DNA from 2 places in the Streptomyces sp. NBC_01017 genome. Region 1 is predicted to be linked to the other one. Evidence: predicted binding sites of a transcription regulator. Region 1 holds the regulator's gene; the other holds the start of a gene.
What was found. Region 1 encodes HrcA, which represses chaperone genes, less so after heat shock. Its sites were predicted from a motif close to TTNGCACTCNGNNNNNCNGAGTGCNAA; they were not measured.
Positions count from the first base shown of each region.

Region 2: a site for HrcA is predicted at 4,106-4,132, ahead of groES (co-chaperone GroES). Genes of this name have one in related genera too.

Region 1 is NZ_CP108683.1:7,181,901-7,193,839, forward strand. It holds gene hemW (radical SAM family heme chaperone HemW) at 1-953, shown strand, start outside; gene OG331_RS33025 (hypothetical protein) at 1,053-1,286, shown strand; gene OG331_RS33030 (DUF3097 domain-containing protein) at 1,264-2,079, opposite strand; gene OG331_RS33035 (MBL fold metallo-hydrolase) at 2,122-2,859, opposite strand; gene hrcA (heat-inducible transcriptional repressor HrcA) at 3,022-4,038, shown strand; gene dnaJ (molecular chaperone DnaJ) at 4,039-5,175, shown strand; gene OG331_RS33050 (nitronate monooxygenase) at 5,255-6,340, shown strand; gene OG331_RS33055 (16S rRNA (uracil(1498)-N(3))-methyltransferase) at 6,337-7,092, shown strand; gene OG331_RS33060 (VOC family protein) at 7,114-7,506, shown strand; gene OG331_RS33065 (hypothetical protein) at 7,652-8,164, shown strand; gene OG331_RS33070 (S41 family peptidase) at 8,240-11,470, shown strand; gene OG331_RS33075 (DUF5937 family protein) at 11,502-11,939, opposite strand, start outside.
Region 2 is NZ_CP108683.1:4,615,343-4,627,281, reverse strand. It holds gene OG331_RS20840 (RNA polymerase sigma factor) at 1-800, shown strand, start outside; gene OG331_RS20835 (THUMP-like domain-containing protein) at 801-1,970, opposite strand; gene OG331_RS20830 (polysaccharide deacetylase family protein) at 2,092-3,099, shown strand; gene OG331_RS20825 (polysaccharide deacetylase family protein) at 3,096-3,938, shown strand; gene groES (co-chaperone GroES) at 4,279-4,587, shown strand; gene groL (chaperonin GroEL) at 4,706-6,331, shown strand; gene OG331_RS20810 (ester cyclase) at 6,434-7,126, opposite strand; gene OG331_RS20805 (SDR family NAD(P)-dependent oxidoreductase) at 7,218-7,991, opposite strand; gene OG331_RS20800 (MOSC domain-containing protein) at 8,089-8,757, opposite strand; gene OG331_RS20795 (LysR family transcriptional regulator) at 8,839-9,744, shown strand; gene OG331_RS20790 (WhiB family transcriptional regulator) at 9,797-10,126, opposite strand; gene OG331_RS20785 (response regulator transcription factor) at 10,508-11,119, shown strand; gene OG331_RS20780 (sigma-70 family RNA polymerase sigma factor) at 11,439-11,939, shown strand, end outside.

The DNA.
Region 1 (11,939 bases):
TCTTCGTCGGCGGCGGTACGCCCACGCTGCTGGCCGCCGACGATCTCGTACGGATGCTGGGGGCGATCCGCGACGAGTTCGGGCTGGCACCGGACGCGGAGATCACGACGGAGGCGAACCCGGAGTCGGTGGACCCGGCGTATCTGGCCACCCTGCGCGAGGGCGGCTTCAACCGGCTGTCCTTCGGCATGCAGAGCGCGAAGCAGCACGTGCTGAAGGTCCTGGACCGCACCCACACGCCGGGCCGCCCCGAGGCGTGCGTGGCGGAGGCCCGCGCGGCGGGCTTCGAGCACGTCAACCTGGACCTGATCTACGGCACACCGGGCGAGTCGGACGACGACTGGCGGGCCTCGCTGGAGGCGGCGATCGGCGCCGGCCCGGACCATGTGTCCGCCTACGCCCTGATCGTCGAGGAGGGCACCCAGCTGGCCCGCCGCATCCGCCGGGGCGAGGTCCCGATGACGGACGACGACGTCCACGCGGACCGGTACCTGATCGCGGAGTCGGTGCTGTCGGAGGCGGGCTTCGACTGGTACGAGGTCTCCAACTGGGCGACCTCTCAGGCGGGCCGCTGCCTGCACAACGAGCTGTACTGGCGGGGCGCCGACTGGTGGGGCGCGGGCCCGGGCGCCCACTCGCACGTGGGCGGCGTGCGCTGGTGGAACGTGAAGCATCCGGGCGCGTACGCGGCGGCCCTGGCGGCGGGGCGGTCGCCGGGGGCCGGGCGCGAGCTGCTGTCCGAGGAGGACCGCAGGGTCGAACGGATCCTGCTGGAGCTGCGGCTTCGGGAGGGGGCGCCGCTGGGCTTGCTGAGGGAGAAGGGGCTTGCGGCTTCTCGGCGGGCGCTTGGGGAGGGGCTGCTTCAGGAGGGGCCGTACGAGGAGGGGCGTGCGGTGCTGACCTTGCGGGGGCGGTTGCTGGCGGATGCGGTGGTCAGGGATTTGGTGGACTGATCACTCGGGCGAGTGAATCACCCCGGAACGCCAGTTCGGTCCCTAACCTAGTTCGTAGGCTGCCGCCGACAGGACGCGGCGGATGTGGAGGCCACGGAGATGACCGCTGTGGACGAGCGTGGGATTGCCAAGTTCTTCGAGGAGTTCGAGCCTCCCGAGGGCATCAAGGCCGAGCTTCTCCGGGGGGAAATCGTGATGGGGGAGAACGCCGACTATCAGAGGCAGCAGATCACCAAGTTCGGGGCGCCGCTGCCGTTGGAGGATCTGGAACTCGAATTGGATACCAGCGAGTTCGGCATCTACCCCAGCATCAGGCCCCACCGCTACCCGTAACGAAGTCGATCAGCTCCTCCACCCGCCCCAGCAACTCCGGCTCCAGATCCTTGTAGGACCCCACCCGCTTCAGGATCGCCTGCCACACCGCACCGGTGTTCTCCGACGGCCACCCCAGCGCCCGGCACACCCCCGTCTTCCAGTCCTGCCCGTGCGGGACGCGTGGCCAGGACTCGATGCCCAGGGCTGACGGCTTCACCGCCTCCCAGATGTCGATGTACGGGTGGCCCACGACCAGGGCGTGTTCGCTGGTCACCGACTCCGCGATGCGCCACTCCTTCGTGCCGGGGACCAGGTGGTCCACCAGCACACCGAGGCGGGCGTCCGGGCCCGGAGCGAATTCGGTCACGATGGACGGCAGGTCGTCGATGCCCTCCAGGTACTCCACGACCACGCCCTCGATGCGCAGGTCGTCGCCCCAGACCTTCTCGACCAGCTCGGCGTCGTGGCGGCCCTCCACATAGATACGGCCGGCGCGGGCCACGCGCGCGCGTGCGCCGGGGACGGCGACCGAACCTGACGCCGTACGGCTGGGACGTGCGGGAGCCGAGGACGACGGGCGTACGAGCGTCACCACCTTGCCCTCCAGCAGGAACCCCCGCGGCTCCAGCGGGAACACCCGGTGCTTGCCGAAGCGGTCCTCCAGCGTCACCGTGCCCGCCTCGCAGCGGATCACCGCACCGCAGAACCCCGTGCCCGGCTCCTCCACGACCAGGCCCGGGTCCGCCGGTACCTCGGGGGCGGGCTTGGGCTTCTTCCAGGGCGGGGTCAGGTCCGGGGAGTACTGGCGCATTCGGATGACGATAGGAGAAGCCCCGCGGGTACGTCTCGCGGATCAGGGCGACACGCCGAAGCGGGCCGCCAAGGCGTCCCGCTGGCGTCGTACGAACTCCGCATCCACCACCGCTCCGTGACCGGGCACGTACAGCGCGTCCTCGCCGCCCAGGTCCAGCAGGCGGTCCAGGGCGGCCGGCCACTGCGACGGTACGGCGTCGGGGCCCGCCTGGGGTTCGCCGGACTCCTCCACCAGATCGCCGCAGAAGACGACCTCCCGGTCGCCCGCGGCCCCGGCCGGCACGAGCACGACCAGATCGTGGGCGGTGTGGGCCGGGCCCACGTTCGCGAGCAGGACCTGCCGGTCGCCCTCCAGGTCGAGGGTCCACTCGCCGCTCACCTGGTGGCGGGGACGGACCAGCGCGTCGATCGCCTCGTCCGCCGCGTCCGGGTCCAGGCCGTTGCCCACGGCGTCCGAGCGCAGTTCCGCACGCGCGTGTGCGGACACCGTGTCCATGCCCACCGGGCCGTACACCTCCGCCCCGGCGAACGCCGCGGCCCCGAAGACATGATCGAAGTGGGGATGCGTCAGCGCGAGATGTGTCACACGGTGACCCGCGAGCCACTGCGCCTGCGTACGCAACCGCACGCCCTCCCCGAGGCTTGACCCGGCGTCGATCACGAGCGCTGTGTCCCGGCCCACGACCAGCCCCGCGGTGCAGTCCCAGCCCGGAAGCCGGCACCTGCCCACCCCGGCCGCCAGCCGTTCCCACCCGAGCTCTTCCCAAGTCACCGTCATACGGCGACGCTAACCAAGACAGCACCGTCGGGCATGGTGGTGCCGGACCGGCCTTGCCCGGGGCGTACCCCACCGCCGTACACTGGCCGGGGACGGTTGGCACTCACCAGCGCAGAGTGCCAGGCGAGATGTCAAGGGGACGACTTCTGGAGGTGTGCGCGGTTGCTGAGTGAACGCAGGCTTCAGGTGTTGCGCGCCATCGTCCAGGACTATGTCGGGACCGAGGAGCCGGTCGGATCGAAGGCGCTGACCGAGCGGCACAACCTCGGGGTCTCCCCGGCGACCGTCCGCAATGACATGGCGGCCCTGGAGGACGAGGGATTCATCGCCCAGCCGCACACCAGCGCGGGGCGCATCCCGACCGACAAGGGCTACCGGCTGTTCGTCGACAAGCTCGCCGGCGTCAAGCCGATGACCCCGCCGGAGCGGCGCGCCATCCAGAACTTCCTCGACGGCGCCGTCGACCTCGACGACGTCGTGGCGCGCACCGTGCGGCTGCTCGCGCAGCTCACACGGCAGGTCGCCGTCGTGCAGTACCCGTCGCTGACCCGGTCCACCGTCCGGCATGTCGAGCTGCTCTCACTCGCCCCCGCGCGCGTGATGCTCGTGCTGATCACGGACACCGGCCGGGTCGAGCAGCGGATGATCGACTGTCCCGCGCCCTTCGGTGAGGCCTCGCTCGCGGATCTGCGTGCGCGGCTGAACAGCAGGGTCGCGGGGCGGCGCTTCACCGATGTGCCAAGGCTCGTCGAGGACCTCGCCGAGGCCTTCGACATGGAGGACCGCGGCACGGTCTCGGCGGTGCTCTCCACTCTGCTGGAGACACTCGTCGAGGAGAACGAAGAGCGGCTGATGATCGGCGGCACCGCCAATCTCACCCGCTTCGGACATGACTTCCCCCTCACCATCCGGCCCGTCCTGGAGGCCCTTGAGGAGCATGTCGTGCTCCTCAAGCTCCTTGGCGAGGCAGGGGATTCGGGCATGACCGTACGCATCGGTCACGAGAACGCCTACGAGGGACTCAACTCAACGTCCGTCGTGTCGGTCGGCTACGGTTCGGGCGGCGAGGCAGTAGCCAAGCTCGGCGTGGTCGGACCGACCCGCATGGATTACCCGGGAACGATGGGAGCGGTACGCGCAGTGGCACGGTACGTCGGACAGATCCTGGCGGAGTCGTAAGTGGCCACGGACTACTACGCCGTTCTCGGCGTGCGTCGCGACGCGTCGCAGGAAGAGATCAAGAAGGCCTTCCGGCGGCTCGCGCGCGAGCTGCACCCGGACGTCAACCCGGATCCGAAGACCCAGGAGCGGTTCAAGGAGATCAACGCCGCTTACGAGGTGCTGTCGGACCCGCAGAAGAAGCAGGTCTACGACCTCGGCGGCGACCCGCTGTCCCAGGCGGGCGGCGCGGGCGCGGGCGGCTTCGGTGCGGGTGGCTTCGGCAACTTCTCGGACATCATGGACGCCTTCTTCGGTACGGCGTCCCAGCGCGGCCCGCGCTCGCGCACCCGTCGGGGCCAGGACGCGATGATCCGGCTGGAGATCGAGCTCGACGAGGCGGCCTTCGGTACGACGAAGGACATCCAGGTCGACACGGCCGTCGTCTGCAACACCTGCAACGGTGAGGGGGCTGCCCCCGGCACCTCCGCTCAGACGTGTGACATGTGCCGCGGCCGCGGTGAGGTGTCGCAGGTGACGCGGTCCTTCCTGGGCCAGGTCATGACGTCGCGGCCCTGCCCGCAGTGCCAGGGATTCGGGACCGTGGTTCCCACACCGTGCCCCGAGTGCGCGGGCGACGGACGCGTGCGGTCCCGTCGGACGCTCACGGTCAAGATCCCGGCCGGTGTCGACAACGGCACCCGGATCCAGCTCGCCGGCGAGGGTGAGGTCGGGCCCGGTGGCGGTCCCGCCGGTGACCTGTACGTCGAGATCCACGAGCTGCCGCACTCGACCTTCCAGCGGCGCGGCGACGACCTGCACTGCACGGTGACGATCCCGATGACCGCGGCGTCCCTCGGCACGAAGGTGCCGCTGGAGACGCTGGACGGGCTCGAGGAGGTCGACATCCGGCCCGGCACCCAGTCCGGTCAGTCGATTCCGCTGCACGGACGCGGTGTGACGCATCTGCGGGGTGGCGGGCGCGGCGACCTCATCGTGCACGTCGAGGTCACCACGCCGTCCAAGCTGGATCCCGAGCAGGAGCGGTTGCTGCGCGAGCTGGCCAAGCTGCGCGGCGAGGAGCGGCCGACGGGGCAGTTCCAGCCGGGGCAGCAGGGGCTGTTCTCGCGGTTGAAGGACGCGTTCAACGGGCGCTGAGTCCGGTGGGGCAGGCCCCGTACATCGCACGGCACAGGGCCGATTCGGACTTGTTCGGAGGACGTGACAACATGCCGTCATGTCCTCCGCGCTGACCGATCTCTTCCCCCACCCGATCGTGCAGGCCCCCATGGCGGGCGGCGTCTCCGTGCCGCAGCTCGCCGCTGCCGTGTCCGAGGCAGGTGGGCTGGGGTTCCTCGCCGCCGGGTACAAAACCGCCGACGGGATGTACCAGGAGATCAAGCAGCTGCGGGGCCTGACGGGCCGGCCCTTCGGGGTCAACCTGTTCATGCCGCAGCCCGAGTATGCCGACGCCGCGGCCGTGGACGTCTACGCGCATCAGCTCGCCGGTGAGGCCGCCTGGTACGAGACGGAGCTGGGGGACCGGGACAGCGGGCGGGACGACGGGTACGACGCCAAGCTGGCCGTGCTGCTCGACAACCCGGTGCCGGTCGTCTCGTTCCACTTCGGGGTGCCGAAGCCGGATGTGCTGGAGTCCCTGCGCCGCGCCGGCACCTTCACCCTCGTCACCGTGACCGCACCGGACGAGGCCCTCGCCGTACAGCGGGCCGGTGCCGATGCCGTGATCGTGCAGGGAGTGGAGGCCGGCGGGCATCAGGGGACGCATCGGGACAACCCGGAGACGGACCGGTCGGGCATCGGGCTGCTCGCCCTCCTCGCGCAGGTCCGGGAGACCGTGAGCCTGCCCATCGTCGCCGCCGGCGGCATCATGCGCGGCAGCCAGATCGCCGCCGTCCTCGCGGCCGGGGCCGGTGCCGCCCAGCTCGGCACCGCCTTCCTCGCCACCCAGGAGTCCGGCGCCAACGCCCTGCACAAGCAGGCGCTGACCAACCCCCTGTTCGTACGGACCGAGTTGACGCGCGCGTTCTCCGGCCGGCCCGCCCGCGGCCTGGTCAACCGCTTCATGCGCGAGCACGGGCCGTACGCCCCCGCCGCCTACCCCGAGGTTCACCACCTGACCTCACCCCTGCGCAAGAAGGCCGCCGCGTCCGGTGACGCGCAGGGCATGGCCCTGTGGGCGGGGCAGGGGCACCGCATGGCGCGCGACCTGCCCGCCGGGCAGCTGGTGGAGGTGCTGGCCGCCGAGCTGGCCGCCGCGGCGACAGCGTTGTCGGCGGCGCCCGAGGGGGGTGCGGTCGGATGACGGCGCCGGTGTTCGTCGTCGAGTCGCTGGAGCGGGGCCGCCTCGCCGGCGGCGAGTACGTTCTCGACGGCCCCGAGGGACGGCACGCCGTCTCCGTGAAGCGGCTGCGGGCCGGCGAGGAGGTCGTCCTCACCGACGGGCTCGGGCGCTGGGTCGAGGGCGTCGTCAAGGCGGCCGAGGGCAAGGACCGGCTGGTCGTGGGCGTGGGTGCGGTGGCCGAGGAGCCGGCGGAGCAGCCTCGTATCACCGTCGTCCAGGCCCTCCCCAAGGGCGACCGCGGTGAACTGGCCGTCGAGACCATGACCGAGACCGGCGTCGACGCGATCGTGCCGTGGGCGGCAGCCCGGTGCATCACCCAGTGGAAGGGCGAGCGCGGGGCGAAGGCCCTCGGCAAGTGGCGGGCCACCGCCCGCGAGGCCGGCAAGCAGTCGCGCCGGGTGCGCTTCCCGGAGGTCGCGGAGGCGGCCACGACCAAGCAGGTCGCCGCGCTGCTCGCCGACGCCGACTTCGCCGCCGTACTGCACGAGGAGCGCGACTACGGCAGCGAGCCGCTCGCGACGGCCGAACTGCCCGCCGAGGGCGAGATCGTGCTCGTCGTCGGCCCCGAGGGCGGCGTGGCCCCCGAGGAACTCGCCCTCTTCGAGGAGGCGGGCGCGAAGGCGTACCGTCTGGGCCGTACCGTCCTGCGCACCTCCACCGCCGGAACCGCGGCGACGGCACTGCTCCTCGGCCGCACCGGCCGCTGGTCCTGACACCAGGAGGGACGTCCCCCCGTGGAACTCGCCCAAGTACGGCTCCTGGTCGGTGACTTCGCCGCCTGCTACCGCTTCTACGCCGATGTCCTCGGCCTCAAGGCGCAGTCGGGCGCGACGAACGGGCCCTACGAGAAGTTCAGCCCCGCCACCGGTTCGGCGGGCATCGCCCTCCAGGACCGGGCGATGATGGCCGAGATCGTCGGAGAACTCGGCGACGAGGCCAAGGGCCATCGCTCGCTGGTGGTCCTGCGCGTCGACGATCTGGACACCTACTGCGAACAGATCACCGCACGCGGCGCGACCCTCCTGCACGACCCCGCCCCGATGACCGACCGCATGCGCGTCGCCCACCTCAAGGACCCCGAGGGCAACCTGGTGGAGCTTCAGGAGTGGCTGCTGCTGCGCACCTGAGGCCGACCGCCTCCCGCCCCGAACCGCGCGAGCAGGGAGTGTCCGTATGCGCTCTACCGCGTCGGCCGGGACAGTGGCAGGCTGCGGTCCCATGGGGGCATTCACGAGGGTTTGGCCTCGCGCGGACCGGCGTGCGGGGCGTCGCATGCGCGGGGCGCGGGTGGCCGGTGTGGCGGGGCTCGCGGTCGTCGCCGTCGGCTCGGTGGCCGGCTGTGACCCGGGTGGACTGAGCTCGGCGACCGTGGCGTTCACGACCGATCAGACCGTGACCGAGGAGCTGGAGCGGCAGAAGGCCGACGTGCAGTGGCTCAACTGCACGGGCTCGTACGACGGGGGCGGCAACGGCAGTTCGCCGACCGCAAGTGAGAACACCGTCGTCAAGGTCGACTGCGAGGGCGAGACCAAGGACGGCAGGGACATCGTCGTCACCGGCCGGATCACGCGGGCCGTCAGCGGTTCCTGCGTGCGCGGGGACCTGGTCGCCAAGATCGACGGCAAGGAATGGTTCCACGTGAACGGGCTGGGCAAGTGCGACGCCACGCCCTCGCCCGTCAACCCGTCCGGGGGCGGACAACAGCCCGGCCCCACGGTCACGGTGACGGTCACCAAGACCGTCTACTGCAAGCAACACCCGAACTGCTGGCCGGAGGGCAAGTGACCGTGTCCCGGCGGGAGTTGGGGCAAGTGATCCAAAGACCTGTTCGCGGACGCCGCGCTTGCCTAGGGTGATCGGGTGACACAGTCCGCGACGCCTGCTTCGACTTCGGCCCCCGTCCCCGCGCCGTCGTATCTGCGGTATCCGCATCTGCACGGCGACCTGGTCGCCTTCACCGCCGAGGACGACGTATGGCTCGCCCCCCTCGACGGCGGCAGGGCCTGGCGGGTCAGCGCCGACAACGTGCCGGTCTCCCTGCCGCGCATCTCGCCCGACGGTACGACGGTCGCCTGGACCTCCACCCGCGACGGCGCCCCCGAGGTGCACATCGCGCCGGTCGACGGCGGCCCCTCCAGGCGCCTCACCCACTGGGGCAGCGCGCAGACCCGGGTGCGCGGCTGGACCCCCGACGGCCAGGTCCTCGCGATCAGCAGCCAGGGCCAGGCGGGCAGCCGCCGCACCTGGGCCCACACGGTCCCGCTCGACGGCGGACCGGCCACCACGCTGCCGTACGGCCCCGTCGCCGACGTCGTCCACGGACCCCGGCTGCTGCTCGCGTCCGCGCCCATGGGGCTGGAGGCGGCCCGGTGGAAGCGCTACCGGGGCGGTACGGCGGGGAAGTTGTGGATCGAGCACGAGGGTGACGGGGACTTCGTACGGCTGCATGAGGAGCTGGACGGGAACATCGAGTACCCGATGTGGGTGGGGGAGCGGGTCGCCTTCCTGTCCGATCACGAGGGCGTGGGGGCCGTGTACTCGTCCCTCGCCGACGGGTCCGACCTGCGACGGCACACCGCTGTCGACGGCTTCTACGCCCGGCACGCTGCGAGCGACGGCACCCGCATCGTCCACACCTCCGCCGGTGAACTGTGGCTCCTGGACGACCTCGACGGCGCCGAGCCGCGCCGGCTCGGCATCCGGCTCGGCGGGCAGCGCACCGACCGGCAGACGTACCCGTTGAACGCCGCCCGCGCGTTCGGGGAGGCGGCGCCCGACCACACCGCCCGCGGTAGCGCCGTCTCCGTCCGGGGCGCCGTGCACTGGGTCACCCACCGCTCCGGGCCCGCCCGTGCGCTCGCCGCCGAGCCGGGCGTGCGGGCCCGGCTGCCGCGCACCTTCCGCGCGGAGGGCGAGGAGTGGGTGGTGTGGGTGACGGACGCGGAGGGCGACGACGCGCTGGAGTTCGCGCCCGCGACCGGGCTCGCGCCGGGAGCCACCCCGCGCAGGCTCGGCGCCGGGCAGCTGGGCCGCGTACTGGAACTCGCCATGGCGCCCGACGGGAGCAGGGCCGCGGTCGCCGCGCACGACGGCCGCGTGCTGTTCGTCGAGCGGGAGACCGGCGAGGTGCGCGAGGTGGACCGCAGCGCGGACGGGGACGTGTCGGGGCTGGTCTTCTCACCCGACTCCGCCTGGCTCGCCTGGTCGCACCCCGGCCCGCGCCCGCTGTCCCAGCTCAAGCTCGCCAACACCACGGACCTGTCGGTGTCCGAGGCGACCCCGCTGCGCTTCCAGGACTACGCACCGGCGTTCACGCAGGACGGCAAGCACCTGGTGTTCCTGTCGACCCGCGCCTTCGACCCGGTCTACGACGAGCACGTCTTCGACCTCGCCTTCGTGGTCGGCTCCCGCCCGCACCTGATCACCCTCGCCGCGACCACCCCGTCCCCCTTCGGCCCGCAGCGGCACGGCCGCCCCTTCGACGCGCCCGACAAGGACGAGACGCCCGACAGCGAGGGCACCCCGACCACGCGCATCGACCTCGAAGGCCTCGCCGACCGGATCGTGCCGTTCCCGGTCGAGGCCGCCCGCTACACCACCCTGCGGACCGCCAAGGACGGCGTGCTGTGGCTGCGGCACCCCGTGCGCGGCGCCCTCGGTGCCTCCCGGGCCACGCCCGACGACCCCGAGCCCAAGACCGAGCTGGAGCGCTACGACCTCGTCCAGCGGCGCGTGGAGCATCTCGCCGACGACGCCGACGACTTCGAGGTCAGCGGCGACGGCAAGCGGGTGCTGCTCTGGACGGACGGCAGGCTGAAGGTCGTACCGAGCGACCGGCGGGCCTCCGGCGACGACGACGGCGACACGAACATCACCGTCGACCTGACCCGCGTACGGCAGACGGTCGACCCGTCGGCCGAGTGGCGGCAGATGTTCGAGGAGACCGGCCGCATCATGCGGGACCACTTCTGGCGGCCGGACATGAGCGGGGTGGACTGGTCCGGGGTGCTGGACCGCTACCGCCCGCTGCTCGACCGGGTGGCCACCCACGACGACCTGATGGACCTGCTCTGGGAGGTGCAGGGCGAGCTCGGCACCTCGCACGCCTACGTCGCCCCGCGCGGCGGGTACGGCAGCGGGGCCCGGCAGGGCCTGCTCGGCGCCGACATCTCCCGTCACGCCGACGGGAGTTGGCGGATCGACCGGATCCTGCCCTCGGAGACCTCCGACCCCGACGCGCGGGCCCCGCTGGCCGCGCCCGGGGTCGCCGTGCGGGCCGGGGACGCGATCGTGGCGGTGGCCGGCGCGCCGGTGGACCCGGTGACCGGGCCCGGCCCGCTGCTCGTCGGCACGGCGGGCAAGGCGGTGGAGCTGACGATCTCGCCGGCCGGCGGCGGAGACGTACGGCATGCGGTCGTGGTCCCGATCGCCGACGAGCAGCCCCTGCGGTACCACGCCTGGGTGGCGGACCGGCGGGCGTACGTCCACGAGAAGTCCGGCGGCCGCCTTGGCTACCTCCATGTGCCGGACATGCAGGCGCCCGGGTGGGCCCAGATCCACCGTGACCTGCGCGTCGAGGTGGCACGCGAAGGGCTCGTCGTGGATGTCCGGGAGAACGGCGGCGGGCACACCTCGCAGCTCGTCGTCGAGAAGCTGGCCCGGCGGATCGTGGGCTGGGAACTGCCGCGCGGGATGCGGCCGTACAGCTATCCCGCGGACGCCCCGCGCGGACCCGTCGTGGCGGTGGCGAACGAGTTCTCCGGGTCCGACGGGGACATCGTCAACGCGGCCATCAAGGCGCTGGGGCTCGGCCCGGTGGTGGGCACGCGGACGTGGGGCGGCGTCATCGGGATCGACAGCCGCTACCGCCTGGTCGACGGCACGCTCATCACCCAGCCGAAGTACGCCATCTGGCTGGAGGGCTACGGCTGGGACGTGGAGAACCACGGCGTCGACCCGGACGTGGAGGTGCTCCAGCGCCCGCAGGACTGGGCGGCGGGGCGGGACGCCCAGCTGGACGAGGCGATCAGGATCGCGCTGGCGGGGCTGGAGGAACGGCCGGCGAAGACACCGCCGAGTCTGCCGACCTGAGGCGGGCGGGGTGCCGGTGGGCCGTGGCCGCTCAGCGCAGGACGGCCGCCAGCACGTCGGTGCCGAGGGCCGTCAGATGGGGCAGGTTGAGGGTGTAGCGGATGTAGCGACCGTGCCGCCGGGCCGTCAGCAGGCCCGCGCGGCGCAGGACGGCGAGGTGGCGGGAGACCTCCGGGGGCGACAGTTCCCAGGTGTGCGCCAGCTCGCCGGTGGTGTGGGGGCCGCGGGCCAGGGTGCGCAGCAGCCGCAGCCGTACCGGATGTGCGAGTGCCTCCAGCCGTAGCGTGACCGTCTCCAGCGACACCGGCTGCTGCGCCGGACTCGGCTCGGCCACGGGGTACTGCACCACCGGCTGCCAGCCCGGCGCGTGGACCGCCACCAGGTGGGGGCGGCCGAAGACACTGGGGATGAAGGTGACCCCGGTGCCGTGGGCGGAGGTCGCCTTGTCCTGCAGCTTGTCCACGACTAT
Region 2 (11,939 bases), 2.6 Mb from region 1:
AGGCCACGGTCGCCCAGCGCATCGTCCGCGCCAAGCGCACCCTGGCGACCCGGAACGTCGCCTTCGAGGTGCCGTACGGCCCCGACCGCGCGGCGCGCCTCGGCTCGGTCCTGGACGTCATCTACCTGATCTTCAACGAGGGTTACGCCGCCACGGCCGGCGACGACTGGCTGCGCCCGGCGCTGTGCGAGGACGCGCTGCGGCTGGCCCGCGTGCTGTCGGGGCTGATGCCGAAGGAGCCCGAGGTGCACGGCCTGACCTCGCTCCTGGAGTTCCAGGCGTCCCGCGCGACGGCCCGCACCGGCCCGTCCGGCGAGCCGATCCTCCTCAAGGAGCAGAACCGCAGCCGCTGGAACCGCATGCTCATCGCCCGCGGCATCGCCGCTCTGGACCGCGCGGGCGCCACCGCCACGGGAGCGCCGGGTCCTTACGCCCTCCAGGCCGCGATCGCCGCCTGCCACGCGCACGCGTACGCCTACGAGGAGACCGACTGGCAGACCATCGCCACCCTGTACGGCCTGCTGTCCGCCCGCGCCCCGTCGCCCGTGGTCGAGTTGAACCGCGCGGTCGCCGTGTCGATGGCGCAGGGGCCGGAGCCCGCACTGGCGATCGTCGACGCGATCGCCGCCGAACCGGCGCTGCGGGACTACCACTTGCTGCCGAGCGTGCGCGGCGATCTGCTGCAGAGACTCGGCCGTACGGACGAGGCGCGGACGGAGTTCGAGCGGGCGGCGCGGCAGACGCGCAACGAGCGGGAGCGGGAGATGCTGCTGAAGCGGGCGGCCGGCGACGGGGCCTGACTACGCGGGCCGCCCGACCAGCATCGTCGGCGCCCCCGCCACCCGGGTCAGGAACACGGTCGCCGCGTTCGGCCCCTGAAGCTTGACCTTCTTCCGCAGCTCCTCCGGCTCGACGGCCGACCCGCGCTTCTTCACGGTCAGGATCCCGACCTCGCGCTCCCGCAGCAGGACCTTCAACTTCTTCACGTTGAAGGGGAGTTGGTCGGTGATCTCGTACGCCGTGGCGTACGGCGTCGGCCGCAGCTCGTCCGCCGTGACGTACGCGATGGTCGCGTCGATCAGCCCGCCGTCCAGCTGCTGGGCGACCTCGGCGACCAGGTGGGCGCGGATGGCGGCGCCGTCCGGCTCGTACAAGTACCGCCCCACCGGCCGGACTCCGGGGTCGGGGAGGCGTCGGGAGAGCAGCGAGCGCGGCCCGGGCAGCAGGGTGGCCCGCACGGCCCCGGGCTCGGTCCCGAACCACAGCACGGCTTCCTTCACGTCGCCGCCGTCCGAGATCCACTCTGCCTCGGCCTCCGCCGGGATCGCCTCGTGCGGGATTCCGGGCGCGATCTTCAGTGCGGCTCGGGGCGCCTTGCGGGCCGTCTCGACGGCCCAGGACAGCGGTGGCGAGTACGCCTCCGGATCGAAGATCCTCCCGCGGCCGCCCCGTCGGGCGGGGTCGACGAACACGGCGTCGTAGCCGGCGACGTCCACCTCGGTGACATCCGCCTCCCGCACCTCGATCAGGCCGGTGAGGCCGAGGGCCTCCGCATTCTCGCGCGCCGCGGCCGCCGTCACCGGATCGCGGTCCACCGCGAGCACCCGTATCCCGGCCCGCGCCAAGGCGATCGCGTCGCCCCCGATCCCGCAGCACAGGTCGGCGACCGAGCCCACCCCCAGCTCCTTCATCCGGTCGGCCCGGTACGCCGCGACACTCGCCCGCGTCGATTGCTCGACGCCGTTCGGAGTGAAGAACATCCGCCCCGCGTCCGCCGCCCCGAACTTCGCCACCGCCCGCTGCCGCAGCCGGGCCTGTCCGAGCGCCGCCGACACCAGCTCGGCGGGGTGCTCGCGGCGCAGCCGGGTGGCGACGGCGAGTTCGTCGGCGGGGTCGGTGTCGCGTACGGCGTCGAGGAGGGCGCTGCCCTCGGGGGTGCGGAGGGAGAAGAAGGCGGCGAGGTCGTTCACCGGGTCATTGTCCGCCAGCCGGGGCACCGCACGCTCACTGTGGGCCAGTCGGTGGATGGTCCGTCTCCCGGCGGCGGTGTCGGCCCGGCTTCGGGCCGGGCGCCTGCGAAGATCCCGCACCATGCGACTAGTAGTACAAAATGACAAAAGTAGCCCCAATGGGGCAGCTGTGGGGTGGCGTGGCCGGGCAGCGGGAGGTTCACGGGTCCGCGGCGCAGTCGCCGTGCTCGCCGTCGCCGCCATCGCCGCGGGCTGTGCACCCGCGGGCACAGGCGCATCCGGGCCCGCACACCCCACCCCGAGCCGGCAGCCCCTCAAGGCGCCGCCCCCGGCCACCACCCCGGGCCCGCACGCCGGGAACACCCCCGGCACGCACGCCAAGAAGTTCAAGTCGGCGCAGTCCGCCCTCGCCGCCCGAGCCGCCGCCGCGAAACGCTGGGGCCTGCCGAGAATCCCGCTCACGCCCCCGCCCCCGCCCGCCACGAAGCCGAGGATCACCACCCGCGAGGGCTTCGAGGTCGACGGACACGAGAAGCTCGGCCTCCCGCCGGTCTTCACGACCGTCCCCACCAAGCAGCGGATCGTCTTCCTCACCATCGACGACGGCGCCGAGAAGGACCCCGTCTTCCTGCGGATGATGGACGACCTGCAGGTGCCGTACACCGCCTTCCTCAGCGACTACGTGATCAAGGACGACTACGGCTACTTCAAGCGGATGCAGCGCAGCGGCGTCACCCTGAACAACCACACCCTCCACCACCCCTACCTCCCCGCCCTCTCCTACCGCCGTCAGCAGTACGAGATCTGCGGCATGCAGGAGGTCATCGAGGAGCGCTTCGGCAAGCCCGCGCTGCTCTTCCGCCCGCCCTTCGGGAACTACGACAGGGACAGCCTGCGTGCCGCGAAGTCGTGCGGCATCAAGTACGTCCCGCTGTGGAACGAGGAGGTCTTCGTCGACCACTGGGAGTACCGCGAGTGGGACCAGAAGATCCGATCGGGTGACATCGTCCTCACTCACTTCCGGGGCCGCGAGGACTGGAAGGGCACAATGCCCGACATGATCCGCCGGTTCCTGAACAAGGTGACGGCCGAGGGCTACGCGGTGGCCAGGCTGGAGGACTACCTGTGAGGCGGACGCCCGGGCCGCGGGCCGTGGCGCTCGCGGTCCTGGCTTCCGTTCTGCTCGCCGGCTGTGCGCAATCGGCCGGCCCGGCCGGCCCAAGCGGAGGGAAGCCGGGCGACAGGGCGGCCCACAGCTCACAGTCGGCGGGCGGCCCGACGCACACGGCACAGCCGTACGGGCGCTGGGGCCTGACCGCCCCCCTCGCCGCGCCACCGCCCCCGCCCGGTCGGCGGCTGCGGCTCGGACCGCCCGGCGGCCGGCCGCTGCCCGTCGTGCACCGCGCGCCCACCCGCGACAAGGTCGTCTTCCTCACCTACGACGACGGCGCCGAGAAGGACCCGCGCTTCGTCGACATGGTCCGTGAACTACGGCTGCCCGTCAGCATGTTCCTCACGGACAGCGTGGTCGGCCCGGGCTACGGCCACTTCGCGCGCCTGCGCTCGGTGGGCGCGTCGATCCAGAACCACACCCTCGACCACGCCGCCCTGAGCGGCCTGCCGTACGCCGGCCAGCGTGCCGAGATCTGCGGCCAGCAGAACAAGCTCCGCGCCCGCTTCGGCATCCGCCCCCGCCTCTTCCGCCCGCCCTACGGCACGTACGACACCACCACACTCCGTGCCGCGGCCGACTGCGGGGTGACGGCGGTCGTGCTGTGGCGGGCGGCGATGGAGGGCGACGGCGAACTGACGTACGCGCACGGCCCCGGACGGCTGCGCGCCGGGGACATCGTGTCGGTCCCCTCGGGCGAGCCGGCCGGGCTGACGCTGAGAGAGCGGACGACGAGGCTGCTCCGGGAGATCCAGGGGCGGGGGCTGACGGTGGGCCGGCTGGAGGACTACATCTGACGGAACTTTCCGGCGCCGGTCCAGGCATGTCAGCCCGTCCGGCGTTTGAGGACGAGGCCGTTCATACCGATAGCGGGGGTCTGGGGGCGCCAGCCCCCAGGCGGCCACGGCAACGCCGGTCACCGGCAGCACCGGTCACCCGAACGCGGCTCAGCCAGCGCAGCGAATTAGCAGTCCGCTTGACCGAGTGCTAATCGCGGTCATAGTCTCGGGTCTGGCACTCCCCACTGGAGAGTGCCAACTACGCGACGGGCAGGTCCGGCACCCGCGACGACGGATCCACCTGGTCGCCACCTCAGACAGTTAACCCCGTGAGATCTCCGAAGGGGGAGGTCGGATCGTGACGACCACCAGCTCCAAGGTTGCCATCAAGCCGCTCGAGGACCGCATTGTGGTCCAGCCGCTCGACGCCGAGCAGACCACCGCCTCTGGCCTGGTCATCCCGGACACTGCCAAGGAGAAGCCCCAGGAGGGCGTCGTCCTGGCCGTGGGCCCGGGCCGCTTCGAGAACGGCGAGCGCCTGCCGCTCGACGTCAAGACCGGCGACATCGTGCTGTACAGCAAGTACGGCGGCACCGAGGTGAAGTACAACGGCGAGGAGTACCTCGTCCTCTCGGCTCGCGACGTGCTCGCGATCATCGAGAAGTAATTCACTTCAAGCACTTTTGCTTGTGAGCTGCGCCCCGGGCCCCCGCGACCTTATGAAGCCGGGCGTCCGGGGCGCAGTTCGTTTCACCCACGTTTTCCGAGAGGGCTGAACCGCTCCCATGGCGAAGATCCTGAAGTTCGACGAGGACGCCCGTCGCGCCCTCGAGCGCGGCGTCAACAAGCTGGCCGACACCGTCAAGGTGACCATCGGCCCCAAGGGCCGCAACGTCGTCATCGACAAGAAGTTCGGCGCGCCCACCATCACCAACGACGGCGTCACCATCGCCCGTGAGGTCGAGGTCGAGGACCCGTACGAGAACCTCGGCGCCCAGCTGGTGAAGGAGGTGGCGACCAAGACCAACGACATCGCGGGTGACGGCACGACCACCGCCACCGTGCTCGCCCAGGCGCTCGTGCGCGAGGGCCTGAAGAACGTCGCCGCGGGTGCTTCCCCGGCGCTGCTGAAGAAGGGCATCGACGCGGCCGTGGCCGCGGTCTCCGAGGAGCTCCTCGCGACCGCCCGCCCGATCGACGAGAAGTCCGACATCGCCGCCGTCGCCGGTCTGTCCGCCCAGGACACGCAGGTCGGCGAGCTCATCGCCGAGGCGATGGACAAGGTCGGCAAGGACGGTGTCATCACCGTCGAGGAGTCCAACACCTTCGGTCTGGAGCTGGACTTCACCGAGGGCATGGCCTTCGACAAGGGCTACCTGTCGCCGTACTTCGTGACGGACCAGGAGCGCATGGAGGCCGTCCTCGAGGACCCGTACATCCTCATCAACCAGGGCAAGATCTCCTCCATCGCGGACCTGCTGCCGCTGCTGGAGAAGGTCATCCAGGCCGGTGCCTCCAAGCCGCTGCTGATCATCGCCGAGGACGTCGACGGCGAGGCCCTGTCGACCCTGGTCGTGAACAAGATCCGCGGCACCTTCAACGCGGTCGCCGTCAAGGCCCCCGGCTTCGGTGACCGCCGCAAGGCGATGCTGCAGGACCTGGCGGTCCTCACCGGCGCCACGGTCATCTCCGAGGAGGTCGGCCTCAAGCTCGACCAGGTCGGCCTGGAGGTGCTCGGTTCCGCTCGCCGGATCACCGTCACCAAGGACGACACCACGGTCGTCGACGGCGCCGGCAAGTCCGAGGACGTCACGGGCCGCGTCGCCCAGATCAAGGCCGAGATCGAGAACACCGACTCCGACTGGGACCGCGAGAAGCTCCAGGAGCGCCTCGCGAAGCTGGCCGGCGGCGTGTGCGTGATCAAGGTCGGCGCCGCCACCGAGGTGGAGCTGAAGGAGAAGAAGCACCGTCTGGAGGACGCCATCTCCGCGACCCGCGCCGCGGTCGAGGAGGGCATCGTCTCCGGTGGTGGCTCCGCTCTGGTCCACGCCGTGAAGGTCCTCGAGGGCAACCTCGGCAAGACCGGCGACGAGGCCACCGGTGTCGCGGTCGTCCGCAAGGCCGCCGTCGAGCCGCTGCGCTGGATCGCCGAGAACGCCGGCCTGGAGGGCTACGTCATCACCTCCAAGGTCGCCGAGCTCGACAAGGGCCAGGGCTTCAACGCCGCGACCGGCGAGTACGGCGACCTGGTCAAGGCCGGCGTCATCGACCCGGTCAAGGTCACCCGCTCCGCCCTGGAGAACGCCGCCTCCATCGCCTCCCTGCTTCTCACGACCGAGACCCTGGTCGTCGAGAAGAAGGAAGAGGAGGAGCCGGCGGCCGGTGGCCACGGCCACGGGCACGCCCACTGAGCCCAGCAGCTCACGCGCGCTGAGCCCAGCGGCTCTTACGCACGCAAGAAGGCCCCGGTCCCGCGCTCTCGCGCGGGACCGGGGCCTTCCCCTTCGCGGGCTTCACTCGCCGAGTACCCCCAGTTGCTCCAGCAGACCCGCCCGGTCGTAGAGCCAGCGGCTCTCGCAGATCCTGCCGTCCCGGAACCGCTGCCAGGTCATGCCCTGCATGGACACGTCCTGCCCGGTCGGCGGAATCCCCAGGAAGTCGCCCTTGTGCTTCGCGACCAACGTCCACCGGGTGCACACCTGGTCGCCCTGGGCCATCTGATCGTCGATCCGGAAGGTGAAGTCGAAGGCGCCCCGCCACCCCGCATACACCTCGCGCATGCCGTCGACGCCCTGCACCGGCCGCGGATACGACGGATCGTGATCCACATAGTCGTCCGTGAGGTGCTCGCCGATCCGCTCCGGCGCCATCCTGCCCATGGCCTCGAAGAAGGTCCGCGCGGCCAGGACGTTCAGCTGCTCGTCGCGCACCACGTCCAGATCGGTGAACGTGGGCGGCTCGTCACAGAGCGCCACCATCTCCTGGAAGATCCGGCCGGTCTCGGGCAGATCGGAGTTCCGCATGGCCTCGTCGTACGACGGAAACTCCACGATCTCGATGAAGTGCGACGCGTCGGTCCGGTCCTTCCCGATGACGTCGTGCGTCGCCGTCCGCTTCCCCTTGGTCTGCTCGACCCACCTGTCCATCAGCCGGTTCATGTCGTCGAAACGGCTGGTCCTGCAGTCGATGAGCTGTACGAAGGTCATGGCGTCGTGGCCTCCCGGGCGTGCTGGGTACGGCTGGACACCACCATTTTCCCACCGCGACGGCCCGGGCGCCCGGCCCTGCCCAAGGCGCCTACTGCGGCCCGTACTTCCGCCCCGTCCGGGAGCTGATCCCCCCGAGCACCCCCCGCGGCACCAGCTTCGCCGCGCCCAGCAGGACCTTGTAGCGAGGGTCCGGAATCGACACCGTCTTGCCCTTCGCCAGATCGTGGAGCGCCGCCGCCACCAGCTTGTCCGCGTCCAGCCACATCCACCCCGGGATGTTGTCCGTGCCCATCCCGGCCCGCTCATGGAACTCGGTCCGCACGAACCCCGGGCACAGCGCCATCAGCCGCACGCCGCTCCCGGCCAGATCCCGCGCCGCTCCCTGCGTGAACTGCACGACCCACGCCTTGGACGCGCCGTAGGTGCCGCGCGGTACGAAGGCCGCCACGGAGGCGACGTTCACGACACCGCCCCGCCCCCGCTCCCGCATCGCCTCCGACGCCGCCGACGTCAGGCGCAGTACGGCCTCGCAGTGCACCTTGAGCATCTTCAGCTCGTCGGCCATGGAGACGTCGAGATAGCGGCCCTTGTTGCCGAAGCCGGCGTTGTTGATCAGCAGGTCGACCGGGTTCCTGCGGTCGCCGAGGCGGGCGGCGACCGTCTCGATGCCGGTGTCCTCGGCGAGGTCGGCCGTCAGGACCTCCGCCTCGATGCCGTGCCGGTCGTGCAGTTCGGTCGCCTGCTCCCGCAGCCGCTTGGTGTCCCGGGCCACGAGCACCAGGTTGTGTCCGTCGGCGGCCAGCCGCCGTGCGAAGGCCGCGCCGATGCCCGCGGTCGATCCCGTGATGAGAGCCGTTGTCATGGCGCAAGGTTAGTGACCCGGAGTCTGCGCGTCCGCTCTCTGCACAGGGCCTCCCGGTCGGTGAAGCCCTGGCGAACACCCGGCAGGTGAGCCGCGGTCAGACCCCGTGCTGGGACACATACTTCCGGGCCGCCGCCAACGACTCCGGATGCAGCGCCGCACCGGCCGTCAGCAGCCGTGGCAGCAGCTTCCGCTCCGTCGTGACCGCCCGGAACTGCAGTGCCACCGTCACGTCGTGATCCGGGCGGTGGATGATCTCCATCGCGTCGCCCGCCCGTATCTCACCCGGCTCGATCACCCGCAGATACGCGCCCGGCGCGGCCTTCGCCGTGAACCGCTTCACCCACTGCGTCTCACCCAGATGGCCCTGAAAGGTACGACAGGGAATCCGGCCGCACGTCACCTCCAGCACCACCTCGGGCCCGATCCGCCAGCGCTCGCCGATCAGCGCACCGGACACGTCCAGGCCGGACGTCGTGAGGTTCTCCCCGAACACGCCGTTCGCCAGCGACCGCCCCAGCTCGCGCTCCCAGTCGTCGAGGTCCTCGCGCGCGACCGCGTACACGGCCTGGTCGTCGCCACCGTGGTGCCGCTTCTCGCACACGGTGTCCCCGGCCAGCCCGCTCCCCCCGACGCCCTTCGGCCCGGGCGCCGCCACCCGGACCGGCCCCGCCGCCGGCTGTTTGTCGATGCCGGTCACACCGTCGGCGTGATCCGTGTACGGCACCGCCTTCGCGCGGCCCAGATTCACAGACAGAAGCTTCATGACGGCACGGTAGGCGACGTAGGTCCAAAGTGTCGACGCATTATTCGGCACGTACTCCAAGGTTCGCTTATGCTCGGTTCCGTGCTCGAAGCCCGTCACCTCCGCGTCCTGCGCGCCGTCGCCGCCACCGGTTCCTTCTCCGCGGCCGGGCGTGAACTGGGCTGCACCCAGCCCGCCGTCAGCCAGCAGATGAAGGCCCTGGAAGCCTCCGTCGGCACGCCCCTGCTGATCCGCACCGGACGCGAGATGCGGCTGACCCAGGCCGGCGAGGCACTGGTGCGGCACGCCGCCGGGATCCTGGCGGGACTCACCGCCGCGGAGGAGGAGGTCGCCGCCATCGCCGGGCTGCGGGCCGGCCGGGTGCGGCTCGTCTCCTTCCCCAGCGGCAGCTCCACCCTCGTCCCGACCGCCCTCGCCGCCCTGCGCGCCGCGCACCCCGGCACCCGCGTCTCCCTGGAGGAGGCCGAGCCGCCGAAGTCCGTCGAGCTGTTGCGCGAGGGCGACTGCGACGTGGCCCTCGCCTTCCGCTACGAGGGCGCGGCCCAGGAAGGGGAATGGGACGACCTCGTCGTACGCCCGCTGCTGACGGACCGTCTCGTGGGCCTTGTACCCGAACGGCACCGGCTCGCGCGCACCGCGTCCGACGGACCGGTCGCCATCGGGGAGCTCGCGGCAGAGCCCTGGATCGCCGGATGCCCGCGCTGCCGGGGGCAGTTGATCGAGGTGTGCGAGAGCGCCGGCTTCACGCCCCGCATCGACTTCGCCACCGACGACTATCCCGCGGTCGTGGGCCTGGTCGGCGCCGGCCTGGGCGTGGCCGTCCTGCCCCAGCTCGCCGTGGAGTCCGTACGGCCGCGGGGGGCGCGCATGGTGACGCTGGAACCGGCGGTCCGGCGGGAGATCGTCGCGCTCACCCTGCCCGACCTGGCGCAGGTGCCGGCCGTCGCGGCGACGCTGGAACAGCTGGCGCGGGCCGCCGCCCGCTAGCGACGAGAAGAAGGGCACGCAGGTGCGTGCCCTTAGGTGGAGAAACGTTCCTTCAGTGATGCGAGCCGGCCTCCCCGCCGGTCGTCGAGGCCGTAACCAGCCGGTTGCGCGCCCGCCCCATGAGCTCCTCGCGCTCGTCCTCGGTCAAGCCGCCCCAGACGCCATACGGTTCGCGCACCGCCAGCGCGTGCGCCGCGCACTGCGCGCGCACCGGGCACCTCATGCAGACCTCCTTGGCCGAGTTCTCTCGAGCGCTCCGAGCCGCACCGCGCTCGCCCTCCGGGTGAAAGAAGAGCGAACTGTCCACCCCGCGACATGCAGCCAGCAGCTGCCAGTCCCACAGGTCCGCGTTCGGTCCGGGAAGGCGGGAGAAATCTGCCATTGCGTGACCCCTTGTAGCCGTTCTGGGCGGATACGGTGTCTACGACCGTACATCTACGATCTAAGAAGATGAAAATATGACTCATTGCGAATCTAGCCCCAAACGCCGTGAAACGGGAAGAAAAAGGGCTGAATGGGGCATGGGTTGTGATGAAACATTGAGGGTCCGTCGTGCATGTCTGCCCCGTGTCCGCCCCCTCACGTAGAGTGCCGAAGACGGCACATGCCCCCGTAACTCTTTCGAGTGACCGTCGTTGAGAGGGCGGAGGCGGTTGAAGGAACAAGCGCTCGGGCACGCGTCCGAGGCGGTCGACCGCACAGGTGACGATTTCGTACCAGCCTGGAGGCTCAAGGTGACGTGCATCAGCTGCGGAGGGCGGCCATGACATCCGTCCTCGTCTGCGACGACTCCCCGCTTGCCCGAGAGGCGCTTCGCCGCGCGGTCGCGACCGTGCCCGGCGTCGAGCGCGTGACGACGGCGGCCAACGGCGAGGAAGTCCTCCGCCGCTGGGGCGCCGACCGCTCAGACCTGATCCTGATGGACGTACGCATGCCCGGTCTGGGCGGCGTCGAGACCGTGCGGCGGCTGCTGTCCGCCGACCCCGGTGCGCGCATCATCATGCTCACGGTCGCCGAGGACCTGGACGGCGTGGCGCTCGCGGTCGCCGCCGGTGCCCGTGGCTATCTGCACAAGGACGCCTCGCGCGCGGAGTTGCGCGCCACGGTGACCCAGGCGCTGGCCGACCCCACGTGGCGGCTCGCCCCGCGGCGGCTGCGGTCCGCCGAGATGGGTGCGGCGCCGACGCTCACGGCGCGTGAGATCCAGGTGCTCGAGGGTATGAGCCATGGTCGTTCCAACGCGGAGATCGGTCGGGAGCTTTTCCTGTCCGAGGACACCGTGAAGACGCACGCCCGGCGGCTGTTCAAGAAGCTCGGAGCGTCGGACCGGGCGCACGCGGTGGCGCTCGGATTCCGGTGGGGTCTGGTTCGCTGAGAGCTCGGCCCTGCGGGCCGTTGCTGTGTGCGGGTCGTTTGTGGCTGGCCACACCCACGCGGCGGAGCCGCATGATGTCGCGGCCCGCGCCCCTCCGGGGGCGCGGTTGCGAGGCCGGTCAAGGGGTCCTGTCGGCGCCCGGTGCTCGTTTCGCCGCGGATGCCGCATCCTTGAGAATGTGGAGTCTCTCGGGGACGAGTCGGTCGAGCGGAAGGGGAGGGCGCAGGGGATGAGTTCTGCCGCACCTGCTCATAACGCTTCGGTGCACAACGTCGGACACGATGCCACGGACCAAACGGCCACAAGGCACCATGGACCGATGCGCGAGGACGAGGCGGCTTATGCCCACGGGGCGATCGGAGCACTCGTCCATCGCGCCGTGGACGGGGACGAGCAGGCCACGCACGATCTGCTCGCGCACGTCCACCCCCTGGCCCTGCGCTACTGCCGCACCAGGCTGTCCCGTCTGCCTGGGGACGCCCGTCACTTCGTCGAGGACCTCGCCCAGGAGGTCTGCGTCGCCGTTCTCCTGGCGTTGCCGCGCTACAAGGACACCGGCCGCCCCTTCGAGGCGTTCGTCTTCGCCATCGCCGCGCACAAGGTCGCGGACCTGCAACGGGCGGCGATGCGGCACCCGGGTTCCACGGCGGTCCCGTCCGACGAGATGCCGGAACGCCCGGACGACTCCCTCGGCCCGGAGGAGCGGGCGCTGCTCAGCAGCGACGCCGAGTGGGCCAAGAAACTGCTGGCCAACCTGCCCGAGAACCAGCGGGAGCTGTTGCTGCTGAGGATCGCGGTGGGGTTGACCGCGGAAGAGACG